Regions from separate parts of the Shewanella zhuhaiensis genome, predicted to be linked through region 2. Evidence: predicted binding sites of a transcription regulator. Region 2 holds the regulator's gene; each other region holds the start of a gene.
The links. The regulator sigma-54, encoded in region 2, starts transcription at its own class of promoters, with help from an activator protein. The targets are predictions, from matches to a motif close to GTTGGCACGNNNNTNGNNT.

Region 1: nirB (nitrite reductase large subunit NirB) is a predicted target of sigma-54. The motif match lies at 2,369-2,387, and genes of this name have one in related genera.
Region 3: MJ923_RS12400 (TorF family putative porin) is a predicted target of sigma-54. The motif match lies at 2,332-2,350, and genes of this name have one in related genera.
Region 4: MJ923_RS05780 (flagellar assembly protein FlgT) is a predicted target of sigma-54. The motif match lies at 2,532-2,550, and genes of this name have one in related genera.

What each region holds. Positions count from the first base shown of each region.
Region 1 covers NZ_JAKUDL010000008.1:50,250-54,458, forward strand. The annotation lists gene MJ923_RS17895 (nitrate reductase) at 1-183, shown strand, start outside; gene cobA (uroporphyrinogen-III C-methyltransferase) at 176-1,024, shown strand; gene MJ923_RS17905 (hypothetical protein) at 1,017-2,300, shown strand; gene nirB (nitrite reductase large subunit NirB) at 2,523-4,209, shown strand, end outside.
Region 2 covers NZ_JAKUDL010000006.1:55,556-59,764, reverse strand. The annotation lists gene rapZ (RNase adapter RapZ) at 1-116, opposite strand, end outside; gene ptsN (PTS IIA-like nitrogen regulatory protein PtsN) at 113-556, opposite strand; gene hpf (ribosome hibernation promoting factor) at 559-846, opposite strand; gene MJ923_RS15850 (RNA polymerase factor sigma-54) at 877-2,361, opposite strand; gene lptB (LPS export ABC transporter ATP-binding protein) at 2,476-3,207, opposite strand; gene lptA (lipopolysaccharide transport periplasmic protein LptA) at 3,204-3,764, opposite strand; gene lptC (LPS export ABC transporter periplasmic protein LptC) at 3,751-4,209, opposite strand, start outside.
Region 3 covers NZ_JAKUDL010000004.1:97,042-101,250, reverse strand. The annotation lists gene MJ923_RS12410 (SDR family oxidoreductase) at 1-664, shown strand, start outside; gene MJ923_RS12405 (DNA-3-methyladenine glycosylase I) at 748-1,434, shown strand; gene MJ923_RS12400 (TorF family putative porin) at 1,431-2,165, opposite strand; gene MJ923_RS12395 (efflux RND transporter periplasmic adaptor subunit) at 2,529-3,674, shown strand; gene MJ923_RS12390 (efflux RND transporter permease subunit) at 3,705-4,209, shown strand, end outside.
Region 4 covers NZ_JAKUDL010000002.1:54,085-58,293, reverse strand. The annotation lists gene flgA (flagellar basal body P-ring formation chaperone FlgA) at 1-65, shown strand, start outside; gene flgM (flagellar biosynthesis anti-sigma factor FlgM) at 140-475, shown strand; gene MJ923_RS05795 (flagella synthesis protein FlgN) at 589-1,014, shown strand; gene MJ923_RS05790 (LPP20 family lipoprotein) at 1,317-1,769, opposite strand; gene MJ923_RS05785 (FlgO family outer membrane protein) at 1,766-2,398, opposite strand; gene MJ923_RS05780 (flagellar assembly protein FlgT) at 2,622-3,806, shown strand; tRNA gene MJ923_RS05775 (tRNA-Arg) at 3,861-3,936, shown strand.

The DNA of each region.
Region 1 (4,209 bases), on a different contig from region 2:
CTGTGTAAGGGCGTCAGCCAAAAAGCGATAAAAGCGTCGCTGGCCACTTGTCCTGAAGGGATGGACCGAGCGCTGTGGGTGCGAGAGAGCACGGGTTGTGGCAGCGGCTGCGGCAGCTGTGTCGGCGAGCTTGTTACCCTTTCATCAGAATTTACTTTAACCGGAGAGCTGACACATGGCTGAGTTCGACTCAATGATTGACTCGCTGGCGGCGGACTTTGCCCCCGGCTCAGTGGTGCTGGCGGGGGCCGGTTTTGGCGGCATGGGTAGCCTGACACTGGAAGTGCTGGCCTGCCTGCGCCGCTGCGATGTGCTGGTATTCGATGCCCTGGTGGATGAGTCAATACTGGCGCTCGCCAATCGGGCTGCTAAGCGCATCCCTATGGGCAAGCGGGCTGGCGGGGACAGCAGCCATCAGGACGACATCAATCTGTGCCTGCAGGAGCAGGCGCAGCGTGGGCTGCGGGTGCTGCGGCTTAAGGGCGGCGATCCCGGGGTGTTTGGCCGGGGCGCGGAAGAGGCCGCTTTTTTACTCAAGCGGGGCATAGATTGCCGCTGGCTACCGGGTGTCAGTGCGGCGCTTGGCTGCGGCGCGGCGGCCATGATCCCGCTTACCCACAGGGGGCTTGCCCGTTCAGTGAGTTTCGTGACTGGTCAGCAGATGGGTGGTCAGCAAATCGGCGGCGAAGGCAGCAGACACTGGCAGCAACTGTTGGCACAGGGCAACACCCTGGTGTTTTACATGGGGGCCAATCAGGCCGGGCTCATCTCGGCCAGTCTGCAGCTTGCCGGCGCCTCACCGGCATTGCCCTGCGCCCTGGTGCGCGATGGCGGCAGGCCGTCCCAGCAGCTTAAATTTTGCCCCCTGAAAGACTTAAGTACTGCGGCCTCCACTTTGAAAGGAGAAGGCCCCTGCCTGATGTTGGTAGGGGAGGTGTGCGCTTTGGGCGAAGAGCTCAACCAATTAAGGGCTGAGCTGCTAAATGGCGTTGATGCCTGCGCTGCGGAGGTGGTCTATGGCTGAATTGACATCCGCTAAGGGGCGCGAGCCACAAGATGAGGCAGCAACTTGCGCCAAAACCCTGCTTAGAGCCGTAGCCTGTGGCCCCAAGCGGGCAAGAAGTCTCACCCTGATTGAGAGCCGGTCGTTGCTGCTGGGCTGGAGTGATAGCTGGGTGCCTGATGTGTCCCTTGGCGCGGCGCTGATGGTGATGCGAAGCCGCGGCGAGAGCTGCGCCGAGGTCGCCGGTATGGCGCTGGCGCTGCGGGATCTGATTGACGCCGGGCAGCCCGAACCAGGCCTTGGCGGTTGGGTGGATGGGATGCCGGACTTTTTCGACTGGCCCTGCTATGCCGGTAAGCGTGGCCAGTTCCCCTGGCTGCTGTATGGGGTAAAGCGGCTGGAGCGTGAAGGCATACCTGTGCTGCTGCACGGCGACAGTGAAACTGACGTGCCCAGCCGCCGCTGCCATGTGGGTCAGATGCTGGCGCAGGTGGGGATCCCAAAGGCGAGCTCCATAGCCGAGGCGCGCTACTTTTTACGGGAGAGAAAGAGCTGCTATCTGCCCTTGGGCGCCATACTGCCACAGTGGCCAAGGCTTAAGGCGCTTCATCAACAGCTTGGGATCCGCAGCCTTATCACCCAGGCACTCAAGTTTATCAACCCCCTTGACGCGCCCATGGGGATGCGGGCGTTTTTTCATCCCAAGCTTGAGGGGCATTACGCCAGGGTGATGGGGCTTATCGCCAACGAGACGGCGGTGGACTGTCGGCAATTGCTGTTTCGTGGTTTTCAGGGGGAGACTGAACCCAACCCCCGGGTGGATACGCCGCTTTGGTGCATAGAGCCATTGGCGCAAGCCGCCAGCGACCTAGACCCCTTGCAGCCTCGCTGGCACTTGTCTGCCTGCGCCCCCGAAGGCACCCAGGCGACCCTGACGGCGCTTGGTGACGATATGCTGGCCCATAGACGCCTGGCGGCCGCCGAGTTGCCCGGTGCCTTCGATGATAGCCTGCAGGGCGCCAGTGTGCGCGCATCATTAGCGGCCGCCTACCTGCTTGGCAAGCGGGCGCGCACGGCGGATGAAGCCTTAAGGCTCGCCTATGGCGACGGCGCTGAGGGCGAAAGCCTGGTTAAAGGCTCGGGCGCCGTGGCAACCCTTTGCAGAGAACTGATGGCGGCTGGCGCCGCTGAGGCGGAGGCGGTGGGTCTTGTTCGCCGCTACTCGATGCAAACCGGCAAACCCATGGTGCAGCTTGCCCAAGAGCTGCTGCGCCAAAGGAGTGCAGCTGCCCGATAATGGCGCAGCTTTAGGGGCATGCACCCATGGCTTTATTTTAAATATTTAAATAAAACAGAAAGATAAAAGTTGGCACAGGCTGTGAATTACTGCTAGGGCTCCCCAGGGGGCAACAGGCTGTCAAACAGGGGCGCTTCGCCGCCCCACCTGATTTCTGATTGAATTGGCAAAGGCGCCACACTCCAGTTGGGAGTGGGCGCTTTTTTGTTTTCTGGAGGTCTAATGTCCAATCGTAAACCCAGGGTCGTGGTAGTGGGTAACGGCATGGTGGGTCACCACTTTGTCGAGTATGTCTGTGAGCAGGGTTGGCAGACCCAATGGGAACTGGTGGTCATTGGCGCCGAAGCCAGCATTGCCTATGACAGGGTGCAGCTGTCGTCTTATTTTCAGGGCAAGCCGCTGGATGACCTGTCTTTAAGCTCTGTTGAGGCTTACCGCAAGTGGGGTGTGGAGCTTAAGCTCGGCACCCGGGTGCTGGCGCTTGACCCGGTGGCCAGAACGCTCGGCCTCAGCGATGGCAGCAGTGTCACTTATGACTATCTGGTGCTTGCCACCGGCTCCTTTGGTTTTGTGCCCCCCATCGCGGGCGCTGACAAGCCCCAGTGCCTGGTGTACCGCACCACAGACGACCTGCTTGCCATCGAGGCTGCGGCCAAAAACGCCCGCAGCGGGGTAGTGATTGGTGGCGGTTTGTTGGGGCTTGAAGCGGCCAATGCACTTAAGAGTCTGGGGCTTAAGACCCATGTGGTGGAATTCGCCCCCCAGCTGATGCCGGTACAGCTCGATAGCGCCGCAGGCGAGCTTTTAAAGCAAAAAATTGAGGCGCTGGGGGTGTCTGTACACACCTCAAAGGCCACCCGCATCATCGAAGATGGCGAGAGCGCCGAGCTTAGGCTGACCTTTGCCGAGGGCGATATGCTCGAGACCGACATGCTGGTGTTTTCGGCCGGTATTCGCCCCCACGACGAGCTGGCCACGGCTGCGGGCATAGCCAAAGGGGCGCGCGGCGGCTTTGCGGTGGATGATCTGATGCAGACCTCGGCGCCGGGGGTATTTGCCATTGGCGAGTGTGCCAGTTGGCAGGATAAGATTTTCGGCCTGGTGGCACCCGGGTACCAGATGGCCCGTATCGCCGCCGATACCCTTCGGCACTTAAGTCACGCTTCCTCACAACCGCTGCCCGCACCCTTCACTGGCGCCGACATGAGCACCAAGCTCAAGCTGCTTGGCATCGACGTGGGCGCAGTGGGCAATAGCCGTGGCAACGACGACTCGCCCTTTGTGGAGTTCAATGATGCCGTCGCCGGGGTATACAAAAAACTGTGGCTCGATGAGGCGGGTACCCGGGTTACCGGGGCGCTGCTGGTGGGGGATGCCAGCGATTATGGCACCCTCTTGGGCCAATATCTTGAAGGGACCGACATTGAAGGCAGCCCCGCATCTTTGATGCTGGGTGAGCCAAGCGGTGCCGACATCGCGGCCAAGAAGGATGCGCTGGTGTGCTCCTGTCATCAGGTGAAAAAAAGCGGCATTGTGACGGCGGTTAACGAGGGCTGCGAGACCCTCGGTGATATCAAGCGCTGCACCAAGGCCGCCAGTGGCTGCGGCGGCTGTGGTCCAGAGGTACAGAAGATAATAGATACAGCTCTGGCCGAGGCGGGTAAGGTCCGGGATAAGTGCCTCTGCCCCCACTTCAGCCACAGCCGTCAGGCGCTGTATCACCTCTGCGCCGTGGAAGATATCCGCGACTTTGCCACCTTACTCAGCCGCCATGGCAGTGAAGGGAGTGCTGATACTGGCACTAAGGCCTCAGGGACTGCCCTGGGCTGCGCCATCTGCCAGCCGGTGGCGGCCTCCATCTTTGCCACCCTGCATAACGACCATGTACTCGGGGACGAGAGAGCGCGGC
Region 2 (4,209 bases):
GGGCCCATCAGGGTCAGCGGCAAGTTATCGACGCAGTAATAGCCGAGGTCTTCCAGTACCCGCAGGGCAACGGATTTCCCTGAGCCGGAGCGGCCGGAAACGATGACGAGTTTCATCCTGTGATTACCTGGTAGAGTTCCTTTTCATCATGGCTTTTACGCAGTTGCTTCAACACTTGCTTGTCGTTGAGCTTTTCGGCCATGGCTGCCAGGGTACTCAGATGCTGTTGGCATTGGTCAGATGGCACCAACAGCGCGAACAGTATGTCCACCGGCTGTTTGTCGATGGCATCGTAGCCAATGGCTTCTTCGCATTTGATGAGTACGGCGAGAGGTTTGTCGATACTACCCAGGCGACCATGGGGAATGGCAATGCCATTACCAATGCCGGTGCTACCCATTTTTTCACGGGCCAGCAGGCTTTCAAAGATCTCTTGGGAAGAGAGGGAAGGGTACTGGGCTGCGGCGAGATCGCTAATCAGTTCCAGTACCTTTTTCTTGCTGCCCGGAGTGGCACAGCTAGTGCACTCCGGCGCCAGGATGGTACTTAGTTCCATCGTTAATGTTTGGTCAGTTTCTCTTTGTGTTTAATTACCTGACGGTCCAGTTTATCAATCAGGGCGTCAATGGCGGCGTACATGTCTTCATGTTCTGAGGTGGCGAATACTTCGCCTCCGTTGAGGTGAAGCTTGGCTTCTGCGATTTGCTGCAATTTCTGAACATTGAGAACAACGTGCACATTATTGATCTGTTCGAAATGGCGTTCAAGCTTGGAGAATTTACTCTCTACGTAGTCGCGCAGTGAGTCGGTGATTTCGATGTGATGCCCTGTCAGGTTGATTTGCATAGACACTTTCCTCCAATGACCTCGGTTGGGTTACAAACTCTTACGCTGATTCGACGGTGGTATCAGCATCGCCTCTCGGTATTTGGCGATGGTGCGTCGGGCAACGTTGATTCCTTGTTCCGCCAGAAGTTCTGCCATCTTGCTGTCGCTTAACGGCTTCTTCTGGTTTTCCGCTGCAACCAGCTTTTTGATAAAGGCGCGGATTGCAGTAGAAGAGCACTCTCCGCCATCTTCGGTTCCGACATGGCTGGAGAAAAAGTATTTCAGTTCAAAGATACCCCGCGGGGTATGCATGTACTTTTGAGTGGTGACCCTGGAGATGGTGGATTCGTGCATTTCCACCGCCTCGGCGATATCGTTGAGCACCATGGGTTTCATGGCCTCTTCACCGTACTCAAAAAAGCCCTGCTGGAATTGCACTATGCAGTTGGCCACCTTGAGCAGGGTGTCGTTGCGGCTCTCCAGACTCTTGATAAACCACTTGGCCTCTTGCAGATGGCCTCGGATAAACTGGCTGTCTGACTGATTGCGGCTGGTGCGCGCCAGCGCTGCATACTGCTGATTCACACTCAGTTTAGGCATGCAATCCGGGTTCAGCTCCACCACCCAGCGACCATTCTTTTTGCTCACCGACACGTCAGGGATCACGTACTCTTCCTTGGTGCTGGTGACGTTCTCGCCCGGACGGGGATTCAGACTCTGGATCAGCACTATGGCGTCTCTGAGTTCTTCTTCCTTGAGGCGGGTTTTCCGCATCAGGGTGCGGAAGTCGCGGTTGGCAATCAGGTCCAGATGCTCACGGATAAGCAGCTTGGCGTTATCCAGATGCGGCGTATCAGCGGCAAACTGCCCCAGCTGGATCAGCAGGCACTCGGCCAAATCCCTTGCTGCAACACCAATGGGATCGAAGTGTTGAATGCGCTTGAGCACAGCCTCGACTTCGTCCAGCTCAACCTCTTCATCGCCCACGGCCTCGAGGATTTCATCCAGGCTTTGGGTCAGATAGCCCTTTTCGTCAATGGCATCAATGATAGCGGTGGCAATGGCCAAATCGGTATCCGAAAAAGGGGTGAGATTTTTCTGCCATTCGAGGTGTTCGTACAGGCCTTCGCTGGTTTCGCCCTGAAATGGCATGTCGTCGTCGCGACTGATGCCGGGGCCGGCAACCGGAGCGGCGGTGAAGACTTCATCCCAGGTAGTGTCCATGGGCAGTTCATCCGGCATGGATTCCTGAGTCACGGCTTCGGAGGTTTCTACCGAAGCGGAATCACCTGCGCTGGCTGATACTGAGCCTTCATCGAATTTGTCGTCGAACTCTTTGTCGCCGCCATCGGCATCGTACTGATCGCCATCGAGGCGATCATCGTCCATTTCCAGCAGCGGATTGGCGTCGAGGGCTTGTTGAATTTCCTGTTGCAGTTCAAGCGAGGAGAGTTGAAGCAGACGAATGGCCTGCTGCAACTGTGGCGTCATGGTGAGTTGTTGTCCCAGTTTGAGCTGGAGCGACGCTTTCATCGTACTGCGGATCCTTCACTAAATAATTCAGGTAGAAAGCTTTTATCTATCAGGTTCTTCGGCCAATAGCCACCCTGATTTACCGGATATGAGACGGTAGGCTTTGTTGTTTAACTATAGCCTGAATTGCTCACCCAAGTACACTGCACGCACTTGCTGATTGTCCAGGATCTCGGCAGGTGTGCCTTCGGCAATCAGGCTGCCGTGGCTGACGATGTAGGCTTTTTCACACACATCCAGGGTTTCACGCACGTTGTGGTCGGTAATAAGCACCCCAAGACCGCGGTTTTTCAGCTGTTCGATAATCTTTTTGATATCGATAACCGAAATGGGGTCAACCCCGGCAAAGGGTTCATCCAACAGGATAAAGCGTGGGTTGGCGGCCAGTGCACGGGCAATTTCCACCCGGCGACGTTCACCACCTGAGAGTGACATACCGGCGTTGTCGCGGATGTGGGTGATGTGGAACTCTTCCAGCAGTTGCTCGAGCAACTCTTCACGCTCATCGCTGCTGAGCTCTTTACGCATCTGCAGCACGGCCATGATGTTGTCGCGTACCGACAGCTTGCGGAAGATGCTGGCCTCCTGGGGCAGGTAGCCAATGCCTTTGCGGGCTCGCAGGTGCATGGGGTCGAGGGTCAGGTCATCGTCATTGATGTGAATACTGCCCTTGTCGCTTTGCACCAGACCCACCACCATGTAGAAGGTGGTGGTTTTACCGGCACCGTTGGGGCCGAGCAGGCCAACCACCTGACCGGTATTCACCGTGAGGCTGACATCTTTGACCACCTGACGGTTTTTGTAACTCTTGGCGAGGTTGCTGGCCTTCAGGGTCAGTGCCGTCATTGCTGCTTCTCTTTCTGGGGTTGAGGCTGGTCTTGCTCGCCTTTGTCCTGCAATTCCTGCTGGTAGTTCTCAGGTTTGATGATGGTGATCACCTGATCGTCTTTTTTACCGCTGCTTTGCGAGCTGAGCTGCTGCTTTTCGATGTCATAGACGATGGAGTCGGCGCTCACCTTACTGCCATCCTGCTCGACTTCAGCGCTGCCCTTAAGGCCCATGATGCGGCTGTCGATGTTGTAGCTGATTTCATTGGCGCTGGCCTGCACTGTGCGGCCATCTTCCACCTGCTGGCTGTAGGTGGCGGGCTTGCCCTTGGCGAGCAGAATGCGCTTGCCGGTCTTCTCATCTGTGTAGGAACTGAGCTCGTCGGCCTTGAGCACCAAACTACCCTGGGTCAGGGTTACCGGACCTTCGTAGACGATGCGTTTGTTTTTCAAATCGGCGTAGCTGTTGGCGGCCGCGATTTTCACTTCCTGAGTTAAATCGAATTTGGTGTTGGCCTGCGCCAGGGCGCTGCAGGTACACAGCAGCACCAAAATAAGCGACTTATTGAGGTTCATAGGTTCCCTTAATCTTGCTTAAAAGCTTCACTTCCTGCGCATTGAGGTCGGCATGCAGGCCGACGCCACTCATATGGAAGTTATTGCCGCTGATTAAAATTTCTTGTTCGGAAGTCAGGATCATGGTCTTGAGATCCAGCTCCAGATAACTGGTATTGAGCTGCCGCAGTGGCTCGTTGAAACTGATAGCTTCAATCAGCACGTCCTGCTCCAGCATGACTCTGTCGCTTGCTTTGTCCAGTCTGCCGATTTTGGCGCTGAGACGCCACTCGCCTTTACCATCTTGTGGAAACAAGGTGTACACCGGCTGGGTGAACAGGGTCTGGGCATCGCCGTCGAAGTGCTCCATGTAGGAAGCGCTTACCCGGCTTTCGAGTTTGCCTTCGCTATCGTAGCTGATGCTGCGAAGGTCGGTGGCCACATAATCGGGTTTTTGTACCGAAGC
Region 3 (4,209 bases), on a different contig from region 2:
CTTGTTTATTTCCGGCAACATCGCCAACGATGCCCGTCTGGCCCAACATCTGAACGTTATCGCCGCCGCAAAAAAGGCCGGCGTGAGCCAACTGCTGTACACCAGCTTCCAGTCCCCCAGTCTCGACAGCGCCTTTGACTTTGGCGCCAGCCACGCCGCCACTGAAGCCGCCATCCGCGCCTCGGGCGTGCCAGCCACTGTGGTGCGAAACGCCTTTTATGCCGAGCTGCAACTGATGAGCCTTGGCCATACCCTGGAAAGCGGCGCCCTGACCCACGCAGCCGCCGACGGCCGCTTTGCACCTGTGAGCAAGGCCGATATCGCCGAGGCGCTGGCCAGATTGCTGATGGCAACACCCGATGCCGATAAGCATATCGGCAGCACTTACGAGTTCACCGGTCCTGAGCTGCTGTCCTATGCCGACATCGCCAAACTCATTGGCAAGCTCACAGGTAAGCGAATTGAAACCAACGAAATCAGCCCGGAAGCGCAAATTGCTGCGCTGAGCCAAATGGGTTTGCCCGGCTTTTTGGCCAAGGCGCTGGGCGGCGCCAGCCGTGCCATTGCCGCAGGGGAATACGATACGCGCAGCGATGATTTGGCGCATATCCTCGGCCGCAAGCCCCGCAGCCTTCGCGAGGTGATTGCTGCCGCCCTCGGCTAATACCCCGGCTCGCCGCAACCACTTGGATTGACGGCACCCATGCAAGTACACTGGCAAAGCCATTCATCGTTTCAGGGAAGTTCATGAAAATCGAATCCTTTGCCAGTATTTATCAGCGCGCCGCCGAGCGAAAAGGCGGCGTCGATGCGCTTGAGGCACTGCTGCCACAGTCTTTGTCGGCCGACGAATATCAGGAATATTCTGATGACCGGTTACTGTCGGCCATGAGCAAGCAGATTTTTCAGAGTGGTTTTGTGTGGAAGGTGGTGGACGCCAAATGGGCCGCCTATGAAGAGGCGTTTTTTGGCTTCGATCCGCTGAAGATTTTGCTGATGTCACCGGAGCAACTGGATGCCCGCGCCAGCGACCCTGCCCTTATCCGCCATGAAAAAAAGACCCGGGCCATCTACGACAATGCCTTGATGGTGAAAGAAATTGCTGCTGAACATGGCAGTCTGGCACGTTATATCGGCCTCTGGCCCGGGGAAGAGATCACCGCCTTGTGGCAGGTGCTCAAAAAGCGCGGCGCCAGGCTTGGGGGCAATACCGGCCCTTACTTCCTGCGCGCCACCGGGAAAGACACCTTCCTGCTGACCTCAGACGTGGAGGGCTATCTGAGGGCAACCGGTCTGGTGGATGCAGGGCTTGCCACCCAAAAGGGCCTGGCTCAGGCACAGGCCGCTTTTAACCACTGGCAGGCTGAGTCGGGCCGGACGCTGGCTCAAGTCAGCCGCATTATTGCCTGCGGCGTGGGTGACAACCGGATTTAAAACGCCTTGCTGATGCCGACGACGAAACGGTCGTCAAAAATCTCGGTTTGGGTGCCGTAAACCTTGTGATCTGTGTCCACTGTGCTGCCGTGGTAACGCAGATCCAGGGTGTAACCTGCCCAGGTCTTGGACACACCCAGGTTCCAGTGACCCCAGCCTTCGGCGCCTTCGCCGTCGAGATCCTGATACCCCACAGAGCCGGACAGCTGAATGCCATTGTCGAAGCTGTAGCTTGGGTGCACCGCATAGTTCACCCCTTGCCAGCCATCCACGCCGAACCAGTCATCCAGCGTTGGAGTCACCTCTAACTGCATGTTCAGCTTGCCAAATTGCTTACCCACCTTCAGCCACAGTTCGGTGTAGTTGCTGTAGGAAGCGCCGGGATACAGGTAAGAAAATACCATCACATCATAGGTGAAACCTGAATCACCAAACTCACCGGCTTTGCCGATAAAGGGGCCGGTCACCACTTCCAGATTGGGGTCGGCAAACTTGATGTTGGAGCCGAAAACGCCGGCATACCAACCGGCATCATTGCTCCAGCTCAGAGTGCCCTGAATGGCTGGCACATCGCCATCCATGGTTTCGGATTCGCCACGGAATACATAGTCGCTGGCGATAGTCAGCTTGCCACCCAGAGTGCCGCCAAAGACCTTGGCTTCTTCTGCCATAACGCCGCTGGAACATGCGATGGCGGCCAGCGCCAACAGGGTTTTGTTCAATTTCATCATCACTGCCTCGTTGAAATGGGTTCTCCCGCTGCAACGAATCATAAGCAGGGGTTATGAATGGCCTTGGCGGGGGACGTGAATAGCTCGCGACAGATTATGAAGAAATATGAACAACTGATGTGGCAGGTTATCGGGAGACAATTTGCTGCCATGAAATGTTAAAAAATAGCTAAATACATGCAAATAAAAGAAATTTTTGCACTCCTTTACACTTTTCAGCCATTTGCTGACTTGAGCTGGCGCCCCCTGTGTGAGATAACTTGCGGATCATAAATTTAGTATTAAAAATGGGCGATTTGTCTGGGTATCCAGGTGTTTTTATCTACACCACCCCGTTAGCCCAGACACAAAAAGGAGATTTCAATGCGGCAAATGTTAAAAATTGCCTCCGCCGTTGGCCTGGTACTGTGGGTCAGTGCCTGTGGTCAGGAAGAAGCGCAGCAGGGCGCCCAGCAAGCGCGTCCCCCCATGGAAGTGGGCGTGGTTGAGGTGAAGGCATCCGCCCAGAATATTCTGGTGGAACTGCCGGGCCGCAGCCGTGCTTACCTCGAAGCCGAAGTGCGTCCTCAGGTGTCCGGCATCGTCATGGAGCGCAACTTCGTTGAAGGTCGCGAAGTGAAGGAAGGCCAGTCGCTGTACAAAATTGACGACGCCACCTACAAGGCCACGCTTGAAAGCGCCAAGGCCGATCTGGCCAGCGCCCAGGCATCCCTTGCCAGCGCCAAGGCCCGCGCCGCCCGTTACGAGAAGCTGGTGAAAACCAATGCTATCTCCAAACAGGACTTCGACGAAGCCGACGCCAGCTACAAAGAAGCCCTCGCCCGGGTGAAAGTGGCCGAAGCCCAGCTGCACACCGCCGAGATTAACCTCAAGTACACCCAGGTGCAGGCGCCTATTTCAGGCCGTATCGGCAAATCTGCCGTGACCCCGGGTGCACTGGTGACCGCCAACCAGGGACAGGTGCTGGCCACCATCCAGCAGCTCGACCCCATCAACGTTGATATCACCCAGTCCAGTGTTCAGCTGCTGGCCCTCAAGGCCAAGCTGCGTGCCGGTAAGTTGCAGGCGGCCGATAACGCCGAGGTGCAGCTGGTACTGGAAGATGGCACCACTTACGAGCACAAAGGCAAGCTGCAATTTGCCGAGGTGAGCGTAGATGAGAACACAGGCTCAGTGATCCTGCGCGCCGAATTCCCTAACCCTGACAACGTGTTGCTGCCAGGCATGTATGTGCGCGCCATGCTGAACACAGGCGTGGATCCGAGTGCCATTCTGGTGCCGCAAAAGGCCATTACCCGCAACACCCGCGGTGAAGCCGTGGCCATGGTGGTGAATGCCGAAAGCCAGGTTGAGGCCCGTAACGTGACCACAGCCGAGGTGATCGATCACCAGTGGCGCGTCACTTCAGGTCTTCAGGCCGGTGATAAGCTCATCATCGAAGGGCTGCAGAAAATTCGTCCCGGCGCCCCTGTGGTGGCCAAGCCTGCCGGTTCTACTCAGGCACAGTAATTCAGACCAAGCGAGTTTCAGGAATAAGCTATGGCACGTTTCTTTATCGACAGACCCATCTTTGCCTGGGTGATCGCGATTCTGGTGATGTTGGCGGGTGTGCTCGCCATCAAGGGCTTGCCCGTATCCCAGTATCCGAACATTGCACCGCCCAAGGTGGTGATCTCGGCAAGTTATCCCGGCGCATCCGCCAAGACCCTGGAAGACTCGGTAACTCAGGTTATCGAACAGCGGATGACAGGTCTGGACAACCTGCGTTACATCAACTCCACCAGTGATGGTTTCGGTAACGCCGAAATCACCCTGACCTTCAACGCCGAAGCCGACGCGGATATCGCTCAGGTGCAGGTGCAGAACAAGCTGCAATCGGCCATGCCGCTGCTGCCTCAGGAAGTGCAGGCCCAGGGCGTGCGGGTGAATAAGTCTACTTCAGGCTTCCTGATGGTACTGGGCTTTGTGTCCGGTGACGGCAGCCTGACCAAAAACGACATTGCCGACTATGTGGGCTCCAACATTCAGGACCCCTTAAGCCGGG
Region 4 (4,209 bases), on a different contig from region 2:
CCAACTCAAACAAGGTGTTGGAAGCCACTGTCATCGGCGTTGGCGAAGTGGAAGTCAAAATGTAAAATACCCTAAAGCTTTGCTGGCTACGGCCGATAAGAGTGCTAAGAAACCCGAATCCGTAACACTGGAGCCCCCGATGGCCATCGAATTACCCAAAAATAATGCCGCCGCCAACCGTGTCGGCAACACCGCAAGCCCACTGACCAGCGCCCGCAGTGCCCAGGCTTCTGCCGCACAAACTGCGCAGGCTCAGGTGCCGCAAAAAGCAGACTCTTTCGTGATCACCAGTCAGGCCCAGCAACTGCAAAGTGTCCAGTCCAAGCTGGCATCGCTGCCTGAAGTCGACCAGAAGAAAGTGGCCGAAATCAAGCAGGCTATCGCCGAAGGCCGCTACAAAATCGATCCTGAGAAGCTGGCTGCCAATATCGCCCGCTTCGAAAAAGAAATGCAGGATCTCGACCAAGACGCATAAGCCTTCTTTGGCATCGGGTTGCGGCCGGTCACTCAACAGTGGCCGGCTTTTTGCATTTAAAATTTGTAATCTGTATTCGCCAAATTTTTGCAAACACGGCCTGAGGTTTCCCCATGAATGAACTCACTTCCCTGCTCGACCACCAGCAATCCCTGCTAGACGAGCTGCTTGTCCTGATAGACGCCGAAAAGACCGCGCTGATAGCCCAGGACGCCAGTGAGCTGCTACGCCTCGCCGAAACAAAATCTGCCGCCCTGCTGGCACTCAAAAAGAATGATGACGCGCTGTCGCTGCATCCCGACAAACAGCTGCTGACAGAAGAGCAGGCCCTGGTGGGCAAGGTAGAAGCCGCCCAGGCCACGCTGCTTCGCTGCAAGCAGGCCAATCAGCTCAATGCCCAGCTGATAGAACACAATGAAGCCAGTATTAACCGTCTGGCCCAGGCGCTTCAGGTTAGCCGTAACGCAAGCTCCCTCACCTACACCGACAAGGGCAAAACCTCCACTATTTCTACGCTCGGTAACAGCATCGAAGTGTGAGCGTTTCCCAAGCCCAAACCTCGAAGGCTTAATCTGAACCTAAGCCTGGATTTTTAACCTGAGCCGGAACCTGCAACTGAGCAGCTCCGTTTCAGCAAACGCACTGACAGTGCTTCAGCCAAACACGCTGGAATCAAATGCACGGTGAAAAAGTCCGGGCTAGCGCAAGCCCTGGCCAACACCTGCTCAGAAAAGCCTCACTCGTTTATGTAAAAAAGCCCCGCCAATGCGGGGCTTTTCGGTATAAGTTCGGGATGCCTCAACTTAAGCATCAGGCCTTGGACTTGCAACCTGAAACGGCCTTAGAAATAGGTGATCTCTTTAACCCGCTGCGGCCGGTTTTGCTGCTGGTACACGGCCCATACTTTGGCAAAGTCCAGCTCAAGCTCGGTGACATAATGCTCACCCACAGGATAGCTTTTCACGACCCGAGCGCCGCGGATAACACCGGACACCGACGCCTTGATATTGTCGTTCTGCATCGCCCAATCATTGACGCTGGAACTGGCAGAAATTTTCTGACCATACACCTGCTCGGCAAGCTCACGATAAGCGGCAAGCTTGGAGGCCTGCATCGCCATCAGTACCTTTTCGGCCTGGGTTTTGGCAGGCTGAGTTTCCAGCGGCGCATAGCCTATGGCGGTCAGCCTGGGAAAGGTTTCCGGCGCCACGGTCTCCCACTGCACATAACGGTCATTGCTGCTGCAGGCGCCGAGTAAAAACGCGGCCAACATCATCAGTACCACTTGTCTCATTTGTCTTCTCCCAGCAGGCTAACCGCATCCATTCCGGGGGCTTCGTAGCGATACAGCAGCCCATCTTTGGCCACTACCTGCTCAGAATAGGCCAGATAACCACGCAGATCGCCCGGGCGGCTGAACGACTGTGACGAGGCCACTACCCGGCTGTTGCCGATATCCACAATCCGGCTGTTGATGGTAAGGCCATCGCGGCCAAGGCTGTAACTGGCCACCAGCACATGCTGGGTATCGGCCACATCCCGCAGCCGTTGCCAGTCGCGGCTTTGCAGCAAGTCACCCTTGTCGGTCACCCGCAGGGTTTGGCCAATGCCGGTATCTACCACGTTGTAGTAACGGGCGTGCAGCGCGGCCATCATGCCCTGCTGCAACAGGCGGGCAAAGCTGCCGGTGTGGGTAAAGTCGTCCACGTTCACAGGGGTGGTCACCACAATAGGCTGCGTCGGGCTTACCACATCATTGGTCAGCAGCAGTTCGTTGACTATCTTTTGCGCCAGAACATTGACTTGCTCCCGCTGCGGATAGCCCTCTTCGCCATAAGCTATAGACTGGGGCGTTTTGGTGGCCGCCATGGCAGGCTGCAGCGCCAGCATAAGGGCCAGCGCGACGGCAGTTTTCCCGTACATAAATCAACCCCATGAAATTAAAGGCTAATTACCAGAAAGGCCGCAAAGGCCAATCCCTTGATAAACAGCTATCGGCACGGGGCGCAGAAACTTTACCCCTTAATTTCGCCCGAATGCGCCGGGCACAGGCGCCCAAGGCACGGATTTTGCTTCACTCCGGCTGTTATCCGTTAATCGCCGAGCGGCTAAGGCCCAAGGCACGTTACACAAACAGGACTGGCACATGGCACCCTACAAATCGACTCTGCTTTTTCTAGGACTGGTATTCGGGCTTAGCGCAGCGCCTGCGCACGCCGACTGGGTTGAAGCCAAGGGCGAAGCCGTTATAGTCGATGGCGACATCAGCAAGGCCCGCAGCGAAGCCATAGAACAGGCCATCAGCTACGCCAGCCTGCAATCCGGTGTCAGCTTTGAAGCCAGCCAAACCTTGGAAGGGGGGCGCCTCACCGGCAGCAGCTTCCAGATGGATCAGTCGATGATGACAGGGCCGGTGCAGCTTCTCAGCGAACAGATTGAAAACAACCGCCTGCGGGTACATTTACGGGTCGAACTGCTTGCCGACCCGGCCGAGCAATGCCTGGCTTCACCGCTCAAAGCGGGTATTCTGGTGCCGGAAACCGCCATCAGCCACCGCAGCCAATTGGCCCAGGGGCAACTGAACAGCCTCGGCAAAGCGCTGTCGATTAAACTTGCCGGCAAACTGGATGACTTTTCGGCCACCGGCTTTGCCAATCTGCAAGCCAATTCGCGGCTGGCCATTGACTCACGCCAGGCCGCCATTCAGGGCTACCGCCTGCCAAGCTACCTCGCCAATGCCAGCGACAGTCAGTACGTGCTGTACCCGGAAGTCACAGATGCCTCCACCGAACCGGCTCAAAGCAGCTACTTTGGCCTGATGAGTGAAGACCCACTGCGGCAATTCGCCCTCACCCTGACCCTGTTTCACGGCATAAGCGGCGAAATTATCTGGCGGCAAAGCTTTTCCGCCTCAGCGCCCTGGGAGTTTGACCGCAACGAAATAGTCGCCCCCGAAAGCGACCGTTTCTGGCGCTCAGCCTATGGCCGCAGTGTCGATAAAGTCATCGCCCAGGCCGCCAAAGAACTCGACAATGCGCTTATGTGTCGGCCGGTGCTGGGTCAGGTAGTGGCCAAACAGGGCGAAACCCTGATCCTCAATCTGGGCCGCCGCCATGGGCTCCGGGTGGGAGACGAGCTATCTATCGTGCTGGCTAAAAACCTGTCGGACCGCTTCAACAGCAACCGCACCACCGGCAATAACAGCAACACAAACATCAAGATAGCCCAGGTCACTGAAAACAGTGCCCGCGCAGAGTTAACCGGCATCGGCACAGTGAACAATATTCAGGTCAGCGACATGGTGATAAAAAACCAGTCGCCCAAGAATTAACCAGTTAAAAATCAACACTTTTAATCAAAGGCAAAACGAGTATAATCAGCGGGTCTCCCTATAGCTCAACAGGATAGAGCAGTCGCCTCCTAAGCGACCGATCGGGGTTCGAGTCCCTGTGGGGAGACCATCATTTCTGTTTGTGCCTGCTTGCACAAATTCCAAGCTTTTCTTTGATTCCTTGTTTCTGCCACTTCCGGCGTTTCAATTCAGCTTATTCACTCGCTGACACTGCCTTTTAGGTTGGCTGTAAAGCCTTTGTGTCGCATGCTCTATGGTTACCTTGTGCCGCTCCGACAACTTCCGGCTTCGGGTGTAATCAATCACCTGCCGTGGGCTTTCGCATATCCCCCCAAGTGACACGCTGCAAGTACATCCATGTAAGCTCGACGACAGCATCCTT